Linked DNA regions of Pleomorphomonas sp. PLEO. The protein of the gene in region 2 interacts with the protein of the main gene of each other region in a pairwise test. Links are inferred from orthologs where the notes say so. Each region holds a gene or a part of one and is shown on either strand. Other genes may lie near its edges.

Region 1 (7,328 bases), 1.9 Mb from region 2 along the record:
GGAAGGCTGTCAGTTGGCAGACGACCGGGAGATCCATGACCCGCATTTCCCAGGCCGTGCCAATGCCGGGCTCGGTCCGCCAACGGCCTGGGCCATCTTCCTCGATATCGCCCGTAAAGGCGGCCCCGGCCGCCGCCCAGACCGATGGCGCGAGACGTCGCGGTCCCATGGCCTGAGGCTCCGGTCGTATGACAGTCAGCGCGCCATAGCGCTCGAGCTTTTCACCCTCGCCCATGTCGAGAAGGCGATAGTCGTCCCACCCCTCGGTGATGAGCAGCGATCCGACCTCTTCGGTTGCCAAGCGCGGCCCAAGCACGGCCGGCATCGGCCGTTTGAGGGCGGCGGCGGCAGACGGGCGGGCCGGGCCGCGAGGTTCGTGGCTGCGTATCTCTGGGCGCACCGTTTCTTTCGCCATATCCGCGGATCTCTCCGGCTTGCGGGAGAAAGGGCGGCCACCGGGGCGAGAAGCGGGTGTGACAGGGGAGGGCGGCTTGGGCAAGGTGGATCGTCCAGGTAGAAAACGGTGTTCGGCCCCTTATACACGGCCTCCAGCCGGAATGAAGCGCCGCTTTCCCGCCTGTTTGTCGATCGCGCCCTTTACGGGACTTCCCCGACAGGGCTACAAGGGCGCGACCTTGCGAAGCCTATTGCTCCGCACCCGATATGTTGGAGAAACCATGCGCCCGTCCCGCCGTGCCCCCGACGAGTTGCGTACCGTCAGCCTTGAGCGCGGCGTGTCACGCCATGCCGAAGGTTCCTGCCTCGTGAAGTTCGGTGATACCCATGTGCTCGTCACCGCCTCGGTCGACGAAAAGGTGCCGCCGTGGCTGAGGGGTGGTGGCAAGGGTTGGGTGACCGCCGAATACGGCATGCTGCCGCGCGCCACAGGCGAGCGCATGAAGCGCGAGGCGGCTGCCGGCAAGCAATCGGGCCGCACGCAGGAAATCCAGCGGTTGATCGGCCGTTCGTTGCGTGCCGTCGTCGACCTGATCGCCCTCGGCGAGCGCCAGATCGTCATCGATTGCGACGTCATCCAGGCTGATGGCGGCACCCGCACCGCTTCGATCACCGGCGCCTTCGTAGCGCTCTATGACGCCATCGAGTGGATGCGCCGGCGTAACCTGGTTCCTGCTCAGGCCAAGGTATTGCGCGACCATGTCGCCGCCGTCTCCTGTGGCATTTCCGACGGCTTGCCGGTGCTCGACCTCGACTATATCGAGGATTCCTCGGCCGAAACCGACGCCAACTTCGTGATCACCGGCTCCGGCGGTCTCGTCGAAATCCAGGGCACCGCCGAGGGCGCGCCCTTCTCCGAAGCCGAGCTGCAACAGCTGCTCACGCTCGCCAAGGGCGGCATCGCCAAGCTGATCGAGCTGCAGAAAGCGGCCATCGCATCCTGAAAGGGTTGGACATGACCGAACAGCGCCGCATCGACGGCAAGCGCCTGATTGTCGCAACGCACAACAACGGCAAGCTCCGGGAGTTTTATTTCCTGTTGGGCGGTCTTTCCATCGAGCTCGTCTCAGCCGGCGACCTCGGCCTGCCAGTGCCGGTCGAGGACGGCGAAACCTTCGTCGACAACGCCCGCATCAAGGCTCTGGCAGCCGCTCGCGCCGCCGGTGAGGTGGCGCTTGCCGACGATTCGGGCCTTTGCGTCGAAGCCCTTGACGGCCGCCCGGGCGTTCATACCGCCGACTGGGCGGGGCCGAACCGCGATTGGTCGATGGCCATGCGCCTCGTGGAGGAAGAACTCTACAAGGCCGGCGCGGCGACACCGGATAAGCGGCGGGCAACCTTCTTGTCGCTCCTCTGCCTTGCCTGGCCGGATGGACATACGCAGGAATATCTCGGCACGCGTGACGGCACGCTGGTCTGGCCGCCGCGTTCGGCCGATTTCGGCCACGGCTACGACCCCGTCTTCATGCCGGAGGGCGAGAGCAAGACCTTTGGCGAGATGACCGAGGCGGAAAAGCATGGCTCGATCTGGGAAGCGCCAGGTCCGCTGTCGCACCGGTCGCGGTCGTTGAAGCTGCTTGTCGAGGGCGCTTTCCCCGTCGGCTTCGGACCGCGTGGGTGAACCGATGAGCGAGCGGGATCTTCTTTCGGAGGTGGAAGCCACGGCTGAGGGCACGCCGGACATCGGTTTCGGCGTCTACATCCATTGGCCGTTCTGCGCTCGCAAGTGTCCCTATTGCGACTTCAACAGTCACGTCCGGCCGAAAGGCATCGACGAGGCCGGCTATCTCGATGCCATGGAGCGAGAGATCGCCGCCCATGCGCGCCTGACTCCCGGCCGCACGGTGACCTCTGTCTTCCTCGGTGGCGGCACGCCATCGCTGATGAAGCCAGAGAGTGTTGGCCGTCTCCTCGATCTGGTCGGTCATCATTGGCAAGTGTCGGCCGATGCCGAGATCACTTTGGAGGCCAATCCTTCATCAGTGGAAGCCGAGCGTTTCCGCGGCTATCGGGCCGCCGGCGTCAACCGCCTGTCGCTCGGCGTGCAAGCGCTGAACGATGCCGACCTCAAATTCCTCGGCCGGTTGCATAATGTCGACGAGGCGCTCCGCGCGCTTGAGTTGGCGCGTGAGATCTTCCCGCGCCTTTCCTTCGATCTCATCTATGCCCGTCCCGACCAGACCCTCGAAGCCTGGGAGGCCGAACTTCGGCGCGCCATAGGCTTTGCCGCTGACCATCTTTCGCTCTACCAGCTCACCATCGAGCCGGACACCGCCTTCGAGAAGCTCTATGCCGCCGGCAAGTTGGTGGTGCCGGACGCCGACGCCGCCGCCGACCTCTACGAGCTGACTCAAACGATCGCGGGCGCGGCCGGTCTGCCAGCCTACGAGATCTCCAATCACGCCACGCCGGGCGGCGAGAGCCGACACAACCTTCTCTACTGGCGTTATGGCGAATATCTCGGCCTCGGCCCCGGCGCCCACGGCCGCATCGTCAATGGCGACGACCGTGGTCGCCTTGCCACGATTGCCGAGCGCAATCCGGAAGCCTGGATGAAGCGTGTCGCAGAGACGGGCAATGGCGTGATCGAAACCGAGGAAATCTTCGGTGAGACGGCCGGCGACGAAATGCTGCTGATGGGCCTCCGTCTCGTCGAGGGCATCGACGTTGCCCGCTACCGACGGCTTGCTGGCCGCGGCTTCGATCCAGAACGGATTTCTGACCTTGTCACCCACGGCATGGTGGAGGTGCTGCCCGACGGCCGCATCCGCACCACACCGGCCGGCGCCTTCGTGCTGGACGCCGTCGTGGCCGATCTCGCCGCCTGAGGCTTGTTAGAAGCATTTCTGGTGAAAACAGGTTCACCAGAAATGCACTATCTCACTGTTCAGGCGCAATTTCGGTTCCCACTTTCGCTGAAACTGCTCTAAAGCCGCGACGCCGGTTGCGGCTTCGAGCCGTCGGAAAAACGTGACAGGCGGAAATGCGTCGGGTCGACGAAGGGCGTCGTTCCCGTGACGAGGTCGCCGACCAGCCAGCCCGCGCCCGGCCCAATGCCGAAACCATGACCTGAAAAGCCCGTGGCGACAACGAGACCGGAAAGTCCGTCCACTTCGGAAATCACCGGCACCACGTCAGGCGTCACGTCGATGAAACCGGCCCAGGCCTGGACGATACGGACATCCTGGAAGGACGGAAAGCGGCGCTTCAGCTCGGTCATGGTCCGCCGCAGGAAACGAAGATCGGGTTTCGGATCGAGAACGCGGGTCTTCTCGTAGGGCGACATCTTGTCGAGCGGCCTTGTCGGCCAGTCATCGATCTCGCGGAAAAAACGCGAGCCGAAAGACAGCGACACATGTTTCCAGTCAGCCATGAGCGCCGGCAGGAAATCCAAAGTGAAGCGGACATGGTCGGGCGTAAGATCGGCGACGTTGGCAACGCCGTTCGCAATCGTCAGGCCACCGTCGGCGCGCTTGCGAATGCCAATGACATCATCCCAGATGCCGGCGTCGGGACCACCCATCACCGGACCGGTACGCGATACCGTCGACCGCATCTTGAGCTGTGGCAGCGTGACGCCAAGATCCTTCAGGAAACGGCGCGACCAAGCACCGGCGGCGAGCACGACGCGCTTCGTCTTGATGCTGCCGCGCTCGGTGACCACCGACACGATCTCACCGCAGGCTGTTTCAAGGCCACGTACCGCACAATCGGTCAGGATAACGGCACCCTTGGCACGAGCGGCGAGGGCGATCGCCGGCGCGGCTTTCTGGGGCTCGGCGCAGCCGTCGCTCGGGCACCACAGGCCGGCCGGCGGCGGCGAGAGGTCGTCCTTCATGATGGCTCGAACGGCTTCACCCTCGATCACCTCGGCGCCAATGCCACGATCGGCGGCCGCTTTGACCCAGGCGCGGTAGCCATCGACATCACGTGCCTTGCGGGCGGCAAAGAAAATGCCGGTCTCGCGGAAGCCGGTCTCGCCAACGCCGTGGGCGCCCATTTCCCGCCAGAGCCGCAGCGCTTCCCTGATAAGGTCGAATTCGCGCGGATCACGATCGGCTTGGCGAACCCAGCCCCAGTTGCGGCTCGACTGCTCGCCGCCGACATGGCCCTTTTCGAGCAGCACCACCTTGAGGCCCCGCTCGGCCAGATAAAGCGCCGAACTGGTGCCAATGATGCCACCGCCGACAATGACGACATCGGCTTCCTTCGGCACGACCATATCGGACGAAACGGGATCGACCTGCGGACCCATCACTCAAGCTCCTCAAAAGATACCGGTATCACCGGCAGCGTTGCTCCCTTTTTAAGCCAAAACCTCGGCCGATCCAGTCCGGCAGGCTCCCAAGCAAGCCTATAAAACGGGCATTTGTAGCACTAGCGCCAACCGCCTGAGTGGTGCTTTCCTGGCCTGTATGCCTTTCGATCTCGCCTCTTCCCGTGGAGCCGCCGATGCTGCTTGCCGCCTTGCAGATGCAATCCCGCCCGTCAGACGTCGCCGCCAATCTCGATCTGTTGGAGCGGGCAGCAGCCGAAGCGGCGGCCAGCGGCGCCCGCCTCCTGGTAACGCCGGAGCTCGGCCTCGTCGGTTATGGCGCCGGCCCCGATCTGCCGCTTCTGGCGGAGCCGGCCGACGGCCCGCTTGCTGCCAACGTCGCTGCGATCGCCCGCCGACATTCCCTAGGCATCGTCGCCGGCTTTGCCGAGCGCGACGGTGACGCGCTCTACAACAGCGCGCTGTGGGTTTCAGGCGATAACCGGGCGGTCTACCGCAAGAGCCATCTCTATGGCCCTTATGAGAGGCACTGGTTTCGCGCGGCGGCGCCCTCGACGATCATCGTTCGCCAGGATGGGCTGAGCCTGGGTCTATTGATTTGCTATGACGTGGAATTCCCCGAGAACGTTCGCCGTCTCGCCCGCGCCGGCGTCGACGCGATACTGGTGCCGACGGCCTTGCCGATGAGCGGGTCGGCCGATTTCATCGCCGCCCACATGATCGCCGTGCGCGCCTTTGAAAACCAGATCTTCGTCGCCTATGTCGACAACTGTGGCCGTGATGGTGACTTTGCCTATGCGGGCCTTTCCCGTATCGCAGCCCCCGACGGCACCATCCTTGCCGCGCCGAGCGCCCGGGACGAGGCTCTGCTTTTTGCCCGGATAGAACCGGAAGCCTACGCCCGCTCCCGTGCCGAGAACACCTATCTTGCCGATCTCAGGACCTGAACCGCGGCCATAGCGCAGCAATCCTGCGAAAAGACAAACGGCGCGCCCCCTTCCGGAGGCGCGCCGTTCGTGTCGGTTCGAGGCGTGTGCCTCAGTTGGCAGCTCCCTGCTGCTGCTGCATCTGCTGCAGGCGGGAGAGATACTGCTGGTAGAGTGCGACGAAATCGATCGGATCGATCAGCAGCGGCGGGAAGCCACCGCGAATGACGGCATCGGCGATGATCTGGCGCGCGAAGGGGAAGAGAAGGCGCGGGCCCTCGATGTTGACGAAGGGGTGCAGATGCTGGGCCGGCACGTTCTGCACGGTGACGAGACCGCCGTAGGTCAGCTCGACATTGAAGAACACTTCCTCACCGATCGCCGCCTTGGCTTCGAGATGAAGATCGATCTCGTATTCGCTCTGGCTGCGCTGGCGAGAGTTGACGTTGACGCCGATGGAAATCTGCGGCGCCGCTTCGCGAGCCCGCAAGCTATCGGGCGCCTTCGGGTTCTCGAAGGACAGATCCTTGACATACTGGGCAACGACGCTCATCGACGGCTGGGCTTCAGCTGCGCCGTTTTCGGGCTGAACCGAACTCATTCTCGAACTCCTCCGGCCAGCCGGGGCGACCACGCCCGCAAGGGTGACCCTGTGTTTTGGTGGAACCGGCAGCAGAAGGCCGTTTCTCGATTTTTCCGCAGGTCCGAGCGCTATCAGGCTTGACGAATGAGATCAAGGCCGATCGCCGTCACGGTCGGATGGAGGGAATGAAGGGCGATCCGACCATGGCGAACTGCCACCGCCGCGCCTTTCCCACTGATCCTCATCAAGGTCGACGACACCGTCATCCGGTGACTGGCGGCTCGAAGACATAGTCGACACCGTAAGGCGTGCTGCGATCGACGCGATGATCAACCGCCGTATCGGGGAGAATAGCAACAGGAAGGCTAGAACATCGGACAAGAAGCCCGGCAGAATCAGCAAGACGCCAGCGACGAGCACCACAAAGCCCTCGAGCAGCGCACCTGTCGGCATCCGTCCCCCGGAAAGCTCCACTTGCACCCGGCGTAGCAGGCCGAAGCCGACATAGCGGAACAGCGCCAAGCCACCGAATGCGGCGAGTAGCACCAACCCGACGGTATTGATGACGCCGAGGTGACCGCCCACCCAAACGAGCGTGGCGATCTCGGCGATCGGCCAGGCGATGAGAAGAAGCGGCAGGTAAGGCGAAAGACGCATGGCGGTTCCGGTTCATTTGGCGTGTTTTGACATGATGCGCCGCCCGGTCAGCGGGGCGCAAGGGTCACTGCCGTACCATATGGTCGGAGCGATAGCGGGAGGCAAGCGACGGCCTTGTCTTCGAAATCGCTCAAGATTCACCGCATGTCCGTCTTTCCCTCGCCGCTGCCGTCGCCTACATAGGCAGACGACAGAAACGCGATGCTGCGCCCTCCCGGCGCCAACTGAGGGAAACGATGCTCGGATGAACGCCTTCCTCGATCTCACCAGCCTCATCTTCCTCGTGATTGCCGTTGTCATTTTCTGGCGCCTCAGGAGCGTGCTGGGTACGCGCACCGGTAACGAGAAGCCACCTTTCGATCCGTTCGCCGGCCGCAAGGCGGACATCGAGCCACCGCCGGCAGGCGATAATGTGGTGACGCTGCCGCGC
Region 2 (7,326 bases):
GTCGGCCGCGAGACCCGAGACGATCTCGACGCGATCCTGCTGCCGACGTCCAATCTCGACCAGGATCCGGTTCGCCTTGCGATTGCCATCGACCGTGAAGACGTAATTGAGCCCGTCGCGGAAGACGAGCGCGGTCTCCGGCACGGTTAGGGCGGGGGTCGTCGCGAGATCGATGCCGCCAGAAGCGAACAGGCCAACCCGGGCGATATTGTCGACCGGCAGCTCCACGTAGATGACCGAGCGTCCCGTGTCGGTGTCGACGGTTGGCGACACCAGCCGGACGCGCCCTTCGATCTTCGTGCCGTTGGGTACGTCGATGTGGGCGCCGAGGCCGGCGTGAACGTTGAGAAGATCGCGTGCTGCGACCTCGGCCTGCCACTCCACCCGCTGCTGCCTGATGAGACGGAACAGCTCGGTTCCCGAGGAAACCACGGCACCCAGCGTTGCCGATCGCGAGGAGATCATTCCGTCGTCAACGGCCCGGATGACCGTCTGAGAGAGTTTGATCTGTTCGCTATCCAACGCCGCCTTCTCGGAGTCCAGAGTCGCCTGGGCCGTCTGTTCGGTGATGATGTATTCGTTGATCTGCTGGGCCGACAGCGCGCCGGTGCCGGTTACCTGGCGCGCCCGATCGGCGTCGGTCTTGGCTTTGGCGAGATCGGCGGTGGCCTTGGCCACGGCCGCCTCCTGCTTATGCAGATCGGCCAGAACCGCGTCCTGGGACAGATGTGCGAGTTCCTGGCCCTTGGTGACGACGCTTCCTACATCCACCAGAACGTCGGTAATCCGGTAGCCACCGATTTCGGCTTCGATCTGTGCTTCATGCCAGGCCTTGAGCCAACCGCTGGCCGGCACCGATTCCGCCCACTGCATGACCTGAGGCTGCACCGTGCGCACGGTGAGGGCGCTGCTCGAAGCGGTGGTGTCGGCCTGCTGGGCGTTTGCGGCGGGCAGAAGACCACAAGCCGCGATCGAGACGAGCAACGTGGAAACAAGGACGCGCGGGTTCATTCGGATGTTCCTTGAGACTCGGATGGCACGGCAGCCAAGGTGATGGGAGACTTTTGCCAACCACCGCCGAGCGCCTTGTAGAGCGCGATCCAGTAGCGCACGGCGTCCCGCCTCACCTCGATCAGCGTCACTTCGGCCGACAGGGCGTCGCGCCGCGCCGATTCTCGATCGAGAAGGCTTGTTCCGCCGGCGCGCCAGTTGTCGTCGATGGCCTTGAAATAGGTTCGGTAATTGCTGGCGGCGCTCGCGCTGTCGCCAATGCGGCGGGTGGTGGAGTCCACCCGCACCATCGCCGTTTCCACGTCGTCGACGGCGGAGAGAACGCCGGACTTGTAGCTGGCGACCGCCGAGCGATAGGCGGCTTCGGCGCTCTTGACGGCGGCGCGGCGGGAGCCGCCATCGAACAGCGGAATGGACACCGACGGGCCGAACGACCACGGAATGGATTGGCCGGTCAGGGTGGAATGGCTGATCGTCAGGTCGCCCGACAGAGACAGGCTTGGATAGAGGTCCGCCTTCGCATAGCCGACCTCATACAGAGTGGCTGCCATCTCCCGCTCGTAGCTGGCGACGTCGGGCCGCTGGCGCAGAAGATCGGCGGGAACGCTGGTCACCTGGATGTGGGGTGGGGTGGGAATGCGTCCGGTCTGCGAGCCGAGGATCTTGCGCACCTTGGTTTCGTCGACCGCGGCGAGTTCGGACAGCGTCTTGACCAGAACGTCGCATTCGGCCTGTTGCGAGATCAGCGTCGACGAGGAGCTGGCCGCGCTGGCACGGGCGAGGGCAAGGTCGGACGTGGATTTGAACCCCGATTCCGTCGAGGTCTGCGTGGCGGAAATTGTCTCCCGCTGAGACTGGAGCTCTTGCCGATAGGCCTGCTCGAGAAGGCGGCAGCCGCGGTATTGGACATAGTCGTCGGCGATTTCCGCCGCCAGCGAAACGCGGGCGTCGTGCCAATCGGCGACCTTTTCCTCGATACGGGCATGGTCAGCCGAGGCTTGCGCGCGCGTCTTGCCAAAAAGATCGATCTCCCAGGAGGAGTCGAGACCGCCGCTGCTCGTATTCGACGCCGCTATCTTGTTTTCGGCCGAGCCGCTGGTGCCGCTACGCTCGAACGATCCACTGCCGGTCAGAGACGGAAGCAAGCCGGAGCGTGTCGAGGCTTCGGTCGCCCTTGCCTTGTCGATCGCCGCCACAGCCGATTCAAGGCTCGGGCTGTTAGCCTCGGCCACCGCCATCAACTCGGTCAGTGCCGGATCTTTGAAGCTTCCCCACCAGGCGACCAGGTTAGCGGTCTTTCCCTGGTGGGGAAGTGTTGCATGCCAATTTGCGGACAGGTCCAATTTGGGCGGCTCGGCCATTGGCAGATTTGCGCAGCCTGCGACGAGGGCAGCCGAGGTCAGCCAGGCGAGCTCGATTTTCATTTGGTTCATTCCCGATAAGGTCGCGACGAACCGATAGCAGGGCGTATGTTAAGTGCGGTAAGGGCAAGGAAAAGATATGTAAAGTTTGCGACCGGCGGCCGCGAAGCAGCTATTGTCGCTGAGAAATATGATACGCTTATCGCTCAATCGGGACCGCCCCGGACAGAGCAGGATTTGGCCCGACAAGTCGTGACCGGTCGAACATCCTGTTTCCGTCTGCCACTGGTGGAAACGATCGAGACCTGATGGAAGCGTTATGACTTCGGGTCCGCCATGGTGAAAGTTCTCCTCATAGACGACGACAACGAGCTTACGACTTTGCTCAGAGACTATCTCTGCGCCGAGGATTTCGAGGTTACTTGTTTTGAGGATGCCAAGAAGGGCCTCGATTTTCTGCAGGCGGAAACGGTCGATATCGTCGTCCTCGATGTGATGATGCCACGCATGAATGGTATAGAAGCGCTCCAGCGGATCCGCCGGACCAGCAATGTCCCTGTGTTGATGCTGACGGCACGCGGCGACGAGGTCGATCGTATTTCCGGCCTCAACCTGGGCGCCGACGACTATGTGCCCAAGCCGTGCTCGCCGGGCGAACTCGCCGCTCGCCTTCGGGCGATTTTGCGCCGGACGGCGCAGTCCCCTGGGCACGAGGATGCCGTGGAGATCGTTCGGGCCGGGCCGCTCATTCTCATGCCGGGTAAGCGGACGGCGGAATGGTGCAGCCATCCGCTCGAACTCACCGGCGCGGAGTTCAACCTCCTTGAGGTGCTGGCGCGCAGCGCCGGCCAGTTGGTGTCAAAGCAGGATTTGTCGAAACGGGCGTTCGGCCGGCCGCTGACGCCGTTCGACCGGCGGATCGACGTTCACATCAGCTCCGTCCGCCAGAAGCTAGGGTTGCATCCGGACGGACAGTCGTGGATTCGCGCCGTTCGCGGCCAAGGCTATCAGCTGATCAAGGACGGTTTGCCCCAATGAGCCGATTGTTCCTGAGGCTTTCGGTCGTCGTCTGGCTGGTCACCGCCTTGGCAACCGCCCTCGTGTTCGGGATTAGCTACGCGGTTGGGGTCTTTCCTCCCAATGACCAGAAAATCCTGGCAAAACAGGAGTTTGTCCTGGCAACGGCCGCCAAGCTTCTGGTCCTCGATGGACAAGGGGCGGTGGTTGCCTTTGCGCGTCAAACCGCAGCCGTCGATCCTTCGGTGCGCCTTGTTCTCTCCCAGGAAGCTTTGCCTTCGGCTTGCAGCGGTTCTGTTGACGACGAAACCGCTCAACGGTTGGTCCTGCGCGATGATGTCTGCTGGCGGTTGAGGTTGAATGCTCCGCGAGAGAGCTGGCTGTCCGCGCAGATTCCCAAGCTGGCGCCACTTTTGGTGTCGGTCCTGACCAGCCTTGGCGCGGCCTTCTGGATCGTCCGATACTTCATGGGGCCGCTCGGCAAGCTCAGCGACGGTCTCAGCGGCTTGGCCCGTGGCGACTTCAGCCGCCGCATCGCCCCCGACCCCAAGCAGCGGGACGAACTGGCCATGCTCGGCCGCGATTTCGACCAGACGGCGGCCCGCCTGCAGGAGTTCCAGCAGGGCAGAGAACGATTGTTCCACTACGTCTCCCATGAACTGCGTTCGCCGCTATCGCGTCTGCAAGCGGTTATCGGTGTGCTGAGGAAGAGCCCGACGCGCCTTGAGGACATGCTCGATCGCATGGAAGGGGAAATCGGACGGCTTGACGAATTGGTCGAGGAGATTCTGACGTTGGCGCGCCTCAGCGCTTCCGACAGCAAGGGGCTTTCGCGCCAGAAACTGGACATCATCGATCTGGTCACCGAGATCATCGAGGATGCGTGCTTTGAGGGGGGCGCTCGGGGCGTCACGGTGACTTACCAGGGCGTCGCCTCGTTTATCGCCGACGTCAATGGCGAGCTGATCTATCGGGCCATCGAGAATGTGATCCGCAACGCCGTCAAGTTCTCCAACCCGGATGCCGAGGTCATGGTCCGTACATCGGTCGAGGGCGGCTGTCTCAAACTGGAGGTTTGCGACAATGGCCCGGGTGTCCGGGAGGAAGAACTCGAGAGCATTTTCCGCGTCTTTGCGCGGGCATCGGACAATCTATCCACCCCAGGCCACGGCCTTGGGCTGGCCATTGCCCGTCAGGCGATCGAACGGCACGGCGGCACCGCGACGGCGGAGCCGGCGGCTAGCGGCGGATTGCGCGTGGTGCTGACTATTTCCTCGACGAGCCAATGGGCAGCCGGCTAGCGGAGCTATGGTTTGCCGGCCGAAACCAGCAGGTAGAGCGAGCCGAGGTAGGTGGGCTGCTGACGCAAGGCGCCATATTTCGCGTCCCAGGCACCAGACTTGAGGTCGGCGGCGAGGGTGGCGACGGCGGCGTTCGCCTCTTCGGGGGTGATGAAGCTCCAGGCCGAGCAGGACAGGCGCGCCGCCGGTTCGAGCAGCTTCTCCGGCCGGCCGTAATAGGCTTCGTTGAAGCCGTCGCGGCAATCGAAGGGGATCGGTACGGCGATGCGTTCGATCGGAGTGCCGAGGCCCTCGGCTATTCTTTCAAACGTGGGATAGCGGCGTGCCTCGGTGGCGAGCACTTTCGGCGCGTAATCGTTCAACCAGAAGGCTTCCACCTCCTGAGGATCGCAGGTGAGGATGACCACCGGCCCACGGGTGACGCGGCGCACTTCGCGCAGGCCGGCCGCTAGGTCGGTCCACTGGTGGATGGTGAAGCTCGCCATGGCCGCGTCGAAGCTGTCGTCGGCGAACGGCAGGTGCTCGGCGGTGGCATCGATGGCTGGGGCGAGGTGTGCCGGTCGCTGCGCCCGCATCGAAGCCGATGGCTCGACGGCGGTGACCTCGCGATCTTCAGGCTCATAGGAGCCGGCGCCGGCCCCGATGTTGAGCACCGTTCCAGCCGGGCCGAGCGCCTCCACGATCCTGGCGGCGATGCGCGGATCGGGCTGGCGGTAGGCGCTATAGGATTGTCCGATCCGGCCGTAATCGGCATCGCCGGCGCTGCCGTCCTGATGGCGCATCTTATCCTCCTTTGTCGCAACCATCCTGTCATAGGCAAGCAATGCGGCAAATGGATAAACGAGGTAAGTGGCATGAGACCCGCTTTGGTTCGTCCGTGGCAGCTTGCCTGAGGATTGTGGGCTACCTCGACGCGATATCGGCTTTTGCTGATTTCCTCGACCCTCCAACGACCGTGCTGGGTGTCTGAAACTGGCTTTCCACCTTCGGCGCGACATTGCCGGGGAAGCCGTCGTAGCAACACCTAATTTGCAACATTATGTTGCTAATGATTGTCACACCGAATAGCGTCGGCCCGTGGCCGTCCGTCAGGCGGCCGTTGCTAGAGGATGTCGACATGACGGACATTTCCGTCGAAGGCGCGTTGCTGGATGGCGCCGACGAGAGCCGCAAGTCTGAGACCGGCGGACCCGACTATCTCGCCAGCCTGAAGTTGCTGAGCCGTTTTCTTCCGGGATCGAGGCTCGCCATGGTCGGGGCGTTCGGTCTCGCGACCGCCGCCGTCGCCTTCGAGCTGGCGCCGATCTTGGTGATTTACAAGGTCGTCATGGCGGCGCTGTCCGGCATGCTTGATCCGGCCTATCTCATCGGCGCGGCCGGTCTGGCTCTTCTCGCGGTCGTTGTTGGTTATGCGCTGATGGGGCTGGCGGTCGGTCTGTCGCATGTGGTCGCCTTCGACGTGCTCTGCCGCCTACGCCTTGCCCTTGCCCGTCATCTGGCGCGGCTGCCGATCGGCTGGTTCGCCGACCGCAAGAGCGGGGACGCCAAGAAGCTCATCATCGACGAACCCGAGAGCATGGAGCTGATCTTCGCCCATGGCATTCCCGAAGGAGCCAGTGCGCTCGCCAGCTGGCTCGCCGTGTCCGTCTGGCTCTTCGCGATAGACTGGCGCATGGCGCTCGCCACGGTCGCGGTAACGCCGATCGCCTTCGTTCTGATCTCCGCCGGCATGGCCAGGGGCGCTCGTTGGGCGGCCGATTACCAGCGCGCCGGCGCTCGCATGAATGCGTCGGTCGTCGAGTTCCTGGCCGGCATGGCCGTGGTCAAGATATTCAACCGGACCGGCGAGAGCTTCGCGGAAACGGCCCGCGCCGTGCGGGCCTACGCGGAGGTGGAGACTGCCTGGGCAAAGGACTATCTGCCGCTCGGCGGAACCTTCCACGCCCTGGTACTCACCAACGTGGTGGTCATCCTGCCCGTCGGGGCCTTCCTGGTGGCGGCGGGCTCGCTCGACCTGCCGACGCTCGTCCTCTTCGTCATCCTGGGCGCCAACTACAGCCAGCCACTGATGAAGCTGTTCAACCAGTTTCATACGCTGGCCCACATTTCCATGGGGTCGACGCGGATCGCCGAGGCGCTTGCCGCCGTGCCGCAGGCCGACAGTGCTCGAGAGGTCGCACTCTCCTCCCATGACGTGGTCTTCGACGAGGTGTCCTTCGGCTATGGCGAGGAAGAAGTCCTGCACCAGGTGAGCTTCACAGCCCGGACCGGCTCGGTCACCGCGCTGGTTGGTCCATCCGGCGCCGGCAAGAGTACGGTGGCGAGCCTCGTCGCTCGCTTTTGGGAGCCGCGATCGGGCCGCGTCATGCTCGGCGGCGTCGATCTCCGGGAGATCGGCCTCGAGCAGTTGATGGACAAGGTAGCCTTCGTCTTCCAGGACAGCTTCCTGTTCTCCGACACGATCGCCGCCAACATCCGTTTCGGCAATCCCGATGCGAGTGACGCCGACGTGGAGGCCGCCGCCCGCGCCGCCAGGGCGCACGACTTCATCATGGCCTTTCCCGACGGATATGCCACCCGCCTCGGCGACCGGGGGCAACTGCTGTCCGGCGGCGAACGGCAACGCATCGCCATTG
Region 3 (5,053 bases), 2.3 Mb from region 2 along the record:
GCACCAAAGACGATCGAGATTGGTCTTCCAGGAAACGCCTCACGCGCGCCAGTTAAAATCGACCGCAGTGCATCGTCCGTGTGAGCATAATCAACATAAACACGCCCGCACGTGTTGGTCTCCCCAACGAACTCCATCCTTCCTCGCACCGGCCGGACGCGACCCAGCGCAGCCACAGCTTCGCCAAATGATACGCCTGATGCGACTGCCATTCCGACAGCCAGCACCGCATTGTATCGCTGAAACGCGCCATACAACGGCATTGCGATTGCCACAACCTCCGGGCCGTGGTGCATTGTCAGTTCAACCCCGACGTCACTTTGGGTCGCCGATGCTACAAAGAAGTCGGCTGTTGCGTGCTCACACGAGCAGGTCAGTATTTGGACATCCGGTCTCTGTGCCGATATCGAAGTGATCAGATCGACGCCGTAACGGTCGTCGATATTAACAACAGCAACACCCTCCTTCTTGAGGCGATCGAGGAAAAGCATCCGTTTGCATTCAGCGTATCTCTCGAACGCCCCTAGATCGTCGTCCATAGTCCGCTTCTTGCGGTTGTAGCTGTGGTAGTTCAGGTGATCCCGTGTAAGGTTGGAGAAAGCGGCGACATCGACCTCAACGCTCGACAACCGCTCCTCGTTTAGCCCTTGGCTCGAAGCCTCAACAGCGAGGTACGAGCGTGTGTGCTTCTCCGCCACTGCCTTAAGTAGCTTGCAGAACGCGTCGGGTTGAGGAGTGGTCAGGCCTGTTACAAGACAATTATGAGGCTCATCCGAAATCAACCCCAATGTACCGAGGGAGTATGCATCTCGCCCGACGGCCCGCCAAATGTCGCGTAGGATCGATACGGTCGAGGTCTTGCCATTGGTGCCTGTTACCGCAGCAATGTGGTGGGGTCTCTTCTGTATAAAGCGAAAGGCGACCTGCGCAAATGCGAGCTCAGGGTTCGCAACCTGCACAAAAATCACCTTTGACCGAGCGTAATCATCAACAGGAAGGTCGTCAAGGTTGAGGCCTGGCTCAAATACGACAACCTGCGCTCCACTCTCTATCGCGCTCGCGATGAACCTTGGGCGATCATCCTTTGGAACATCCCCGCTCGGTGTTGGGGCCTTGGCCTCAAGCGAGAAGAAGATGTCGCCGGGATCCACCTTTCTGCTATCCATTGTAGCGCCATACAAAATTAACGCCTGTGCCTTTAGCGTTGATGTTACGTAAATCGGATCAACAATGTCGACAAGTTCAGCAAACGTCATTTTGATCCCTCCGGACCGGCGCTCTTTCCACTAGAGATCCCCTAAGGGACCACGACCTCTTCGGGGCGTTCATGGGACAGGAAATCGAGATGACTCATCGAGTATCCATAGGCCCCGGCTAAACCGACGACAAAGATGTCGCCGATACGTGCGTGCTGAATAACGATCGGCTCCGCAGTAAGCTTGTCGGCCGAGTTACAAAGCGCCCCTCCAATGAACGCCTCCTCGTCGACCACCTCTTCTTGCTCCTCAAACACAGGCGGACGACCGATTGAGACGATAGATGTGGGGTGATTGATCTTTAGCGCGACAGGTCGTCGGAAGTGATGCGAGCCACCCTGACAGACGACCTGCTTAACCCCCAAGCTCGACTTGATGTCGAGTATCTCGCTGCAATACCAGCCACTATCAGCCGCCAGATAGCGCCCCAACTCGAGGACAAATTGTCGATCTTCATAGCCGTATCGTGCGATAAGGGCCTTTAGTCCTGAGGCATACTCAGGCAACGAAAAGTCAGCCCCGGTTTCAAGATAGTCGATGCCGAATCCTCCACCGAAATCGATGACCTTACAGAGGTCGACATGGTGTCGTTCCGAAACTACGGAAGCGAGTTCAAACACCCTACGGCAGTTCTCCAGTAGATCGCTGGCGACCAGCACGCCGCTCGCCGAATAGACGTGAAGACCTTGTACGCTAAGGTTACTTAAGGCAATTATAAGATGCAGTTTGTCGAGGAACTGGTTCTGATCTATCCCAAACTTCGAACTGTCACCGGAAAAGGTCGCTTGGGCGCCGTGAACCTGAAAATTTGGATTGACGCGGATAAGAATATTCTGCGTAGTTCCCAACTCGGAACAGATGCTGTTTAGCCGATGGGCCTCGGTCAGAGACTCGATGTGGACTAACCGGATGCCGGTTGTTGCCGCCCATCTTAGTTCTTCTGGCGACTTTCCTGGCCCCGTGAACACAATCTGCTTAGGTGAAAATCCGGCCTCTATAGCCTTTTTTCCTTCTCCTATACTCGCGATCTCAACTCCCCCGATCCCGGCATCCAAAGCGGCTCGCAGGAACGCTGGGTGTGGGTTCGCCTTCATCGCGTAAAAAATCTCAACGCGTTCCGGGAGGGCGCTTCTGAGCCCCGCGATCTTCGACACCATAGGAGTCAATTCGTAGACATAGAAGCTTCGTCCCGAAGATCCGCTGGCTGCAATGTCCCGAATGACCTTTTCAATATTGCTTGATAGTCTCATTTGCGGTCTCCCGGCGTTGAATTATGATGACGTATCGTCGTAAGCCTCCAATTCCCGTCTCATTAGGTCGTCCAGAGTGCCTCTACGCTCGATTACTCGCAGATGGCCGCTTTCTTCAATCAGGATGGACGCGGGAAGATTCATGGAGTTGTACTCACTCTTCATTGAATGCGAGTAGGCACCAACTCCGGCCATTACCATGATGTCGCCAACACGTACTTCCGGAAATACTCGCGGAGCCAAAGTTCCATCATTCTCGGCGGTGACGGTGAATACATCGCCTGATTCACAGAGGTAACCGGCAACAACATAGGGCTTGCTTACGGCCCGAGAAACCCCGTCGCGCGGTACAAACCGGATCGGATGGAATGCTCCATATAGGGACGGGCGGATATTGTGATTCAATCCTGTGTTGACAATTACAAAGTTGTAACCGGCCGAGCGCTCGTCAGGGTCGGTCGTCTTTACTGCTTGCGCTTCGGCGAGCAATACCCCTGAGCCGGCCACCAAGAAGCGGCCCGGTTCGATTTGCAGGTCCACCTTTCTTCCTATCTGGCGAGAGAACTCGTCCATGGAAGCCGAGAGAGCGTTCCCCCACCCCTCTAGTGGCATTCCGTCATCTTTGTCGTCATCGTAAATTACTGGAAAGCCGCCGCCCAGATTGACAATCTCTAGGTCGGGAAACCGCTTTGCCATTTCCAGCGTTTTGTCCTTGATGAACAGCCATCGGCTCAAGTCCGTTCCGGAGCCGATATGCGAATGCACTCCGACGACCTTGATTCCGTTCTCTGCGGCGACGCTCCTCGCATCGTCAATTTGCGTGAAATAGATCCCGTGCTTGCTGCTGGGCCCTCCAGTGTTGGTCTTATGGTTAGCCCCATGCCCTTCGCCAGGATTAAGTCGCAGTGAGCATCTGGTGGCACCAGCTCGGCCGAGGAGCCGAATCTGATCGATCGAAGTACAGTTTACGAGAATGCCGCGCTGGACGAGCGTGCTATAGACCTCCAGAGTGGCCCCTTCTCCGGTATAGTAGATCTCCGCGGCTTTGAACCCAGCACGCAGCGCCCGATCGACCTCATTGATCGACGAAGCGTCGATCCAAAAACCTTCCTCCCTAACGATATTGAGGATGGCACCGATCGTGAGAGCCTTGCAAGCATATCGAGGGTGGAAAGGGCGATACGCGATCGAATTCATGATCTCTCGCGCATTCATCCTGACTGTTTTCTCGTCGAATACGTAGGTTGGAGTGTGATACTTCTCGACGATTTGGAGAGTGAGCTGGTCATCGCGGTATAATGGGTGGTCTGAAACTCTGTTTCCCTTGATCATGACCGTGACCCTTTGCGAAGGGGGCAGGTTGCTCCCTCTGAGGCTTGAATTATGGCGCGAACGCGCTACAACTGGCAGGTGAAAATTTGGGTTAAAATGGAGCTGATCTTGCAGGGATTTGACCAGGACGGCCAGAATTCGCGGTTCTTCGCCCGTCTCTGTCGCTCGAATTAGCCCGTCCCGCAAATGGCAATCATAGACAGCATATTCGACTTGGCCCGACGGTCCATTCAGGAGGCCATTGCCGAGAAGCGCACTTCTAAAGAGCGATGGCGTCGCGACACCGGCTTGGCGAAGGCGACTGTCGAAGCGGTGATTTCTGGAAGGGATGCGCACGAGCACACGAAGGTCCAGGCTATTAACGCGACCTTTCGCGACGAGGACGCCCTGCTGTTAGCGCTGCTTATGAGTATGACTAGCACAAGCTCTGCTGAACAATTGCCGCTTGCAGCATACGTTGGCAGATCGCGATATGTGCGACGAAGCTCGAGCGGAGAAGTGGTTACCGGTGATCTTGATATAGATGAGGCCAGAGGGGGCTTCGTGTTTCGTAGTATTCCAGATGTTCTTCCGGATGGGTCTGCAAACGCGATACGAAAGGCTCTGCATAAAGGACCGGTAATCCGACTTGGTGAAAGGGTAATATTGTTTGGAGTCGGGGAGCGATATTTGCGCCTCGTTATCTCTCACAATCCGGATTCGCCGAAGAGCGCTGTATCAAGAGCTATTATTTTGACGACGGATCAGACGCGCCTGGACCCAATGGCGACCGTGATGTTCCACGCTCATTCGTCATATCGAAGCTTCGGGACATTCGAGGAGGACTATCGGCGCAGTTTCGATAGACATCTAGTGAACGTGGATCGACAGCCCTCCACCGGATTGCTGAGGGTGTAATCCTAGCTACATGTCTGAGCTGTGGGGATGAATGTTAATGAGCGTCCCCGGCAGGAGCTTGCTTGTCAGGTGGAATATGTTGCGTCGCTCCACGGCAATGCAGCCGGCAGTGGAGGCGAGGTTGGGACGCGGAATATGGAGGAAGATCGCGCTGCCCTCTCTAGAACAGGGACGGATCGGCGTCGTCTGCGGGGGACTCGTGGATCGGCGGCAGGTCCTTCAGGCCGGCGAGACCTTCGAGCTGGAACCCCGTTTCCACTCGTAGAAGCTTGTCCGGTTCACGCCGCGGCGGCGACAAGGCTCCGCAGCGTTCCCTAG

What was found.
Region 1: the proteins of AB6N07_RS11430 (region 2) and secB interact in binary tests that used the Escherichia coli proteins (3 or more experiments, as listed by UniProt). The link is inferred for Pleomorphomonas sp. PLEO from one-to-one orthologs.
Region 3: the proteins of AB6N07_RS11430 (region 2) and AB6N07_RS22160 interact in binary tests that used the Escherichia coli proteins (3 or more experiments, as listed by UniProt). The link is inferred for Pleomorphomonas sp. PLEO from one-to-one orthologs.

The regions. Positions count from the first base shown.
Region 1 is NZ_CP166625.1:576,971-584,298, forward strand. What follows is about bases 4,516-7,328. They hold secB (protein-export chaperone SecB), read right to left. Parts: upstream 6,260-7,328; coding sequence 5,771-6,259; downstream 4,516-5,770. Other genes in these bases: AB6N07_RS02455 (NAD(P)/FAD-dependent oxidoreductase), read right to left, coding at 4,516-4,711; AB6N07_RS02460 (carbon-nitrogen hydrolase family protein), read left to right, coding at 4,909-5,679; AB6N07_RS02470 (FxsA family protein), read right to left, coding at 6,392-6,898; AB6N07_RS02475 (Tim44/TimA family putative adaptor protein), read left to right, coding at 7,143-7,328. Also shown: AB6N07_RS02435 (class I SAM-dependent methyltransferase), read right to left, coding at 1-415; rph (ribonuclease PH), read left to right, coding at 678-1,400; AB6N07_RS02445 (non-canonical purine NTP pyrophosphatase), read left to right, coding at 1,412-2,077; radical SAM family heme chaperone HemW, read left to right, coding at 2,082-3,284; more of AB6N07_RS02455, read right to left, coding at 3,383-4,515. UniProt on the Escherichia coli protein: One of the proteins required for the normal export of some preproteins out of the cell cytoplasm. It is a molecular chaperone that binds to a subset of precursor proteins, maintaining them in a translocation-competent state.
Region 2 is NZ_CP166625.1:2,460,518-2,467,843, forward strand. The notes cover bases 1,749-4,559. They hold AB6N07_RS11430 (response regulator), read left to right. Parts: upstream 1,749-2,708; coding sequence 2,709-3,410; downstream 3,411-4,559. Other genes in these bases: AB6N07_RS11425 (efflux transporter outer membrane subunit), read right to left, coding at 1,749-2,435; AB6N07_RS11435 (ATP-binding protein), read left to right, coding at 3,407-4,559. In the rest of the region: AB6N07_RS11420 (efflux RND transporter periplasmic adaptor subunit), read right to left, coding at 1-1,011; more of AB6N07_RS11425, read right to left, coding at 1,008-1,748; more of AB6N07_RS11435, read left to right, coding at 4,560-4,690; AB6N07_RS11440 (class I SAM-dependent methyltransferase), read right to left, coding at 4,696-5,472; AB6N07_RS11445 (ABC transporter ATP-binding protein), read left to right, coding at 5,808-7,326. UniProt on the Escherichia coli protein: Response regulator member of the two-component regulatory system CpxA/CpxR which responds to envelope stress response by activating expression of downstream genes including cpxP, degP, dsbA and ppiA.
Region 3 is NZ_CP166625.1:4,783,082-4,788,134, reverse strand. Bases 1,855-4,817 are described here. They hold AB6N07_RS22160 (diaminopimelate decarboxylase), read right to left. Parts: upstream 4,181-4,817; coding sequence 2,528-4,180; downstream 1,855-2,527. Other genes in these bases: AB6N07_RS22165 (alanine racemase), read right to left, coding at 1,855-2,506. Outside these bases: AB6N07_RS22170 (Mur ligase family protein), read right to left, coding at 1-1,256; more of AB6N07_RS22165, read right to left, coding at 1,298-1,854. UniProt on the Escherichia coli protein: Specifically catalyzes the decarboxylation of meso-diaminopimelate (meso-DAP) to L-lysine. Is not active against the DD- or LL-isomers of diaminopimelate.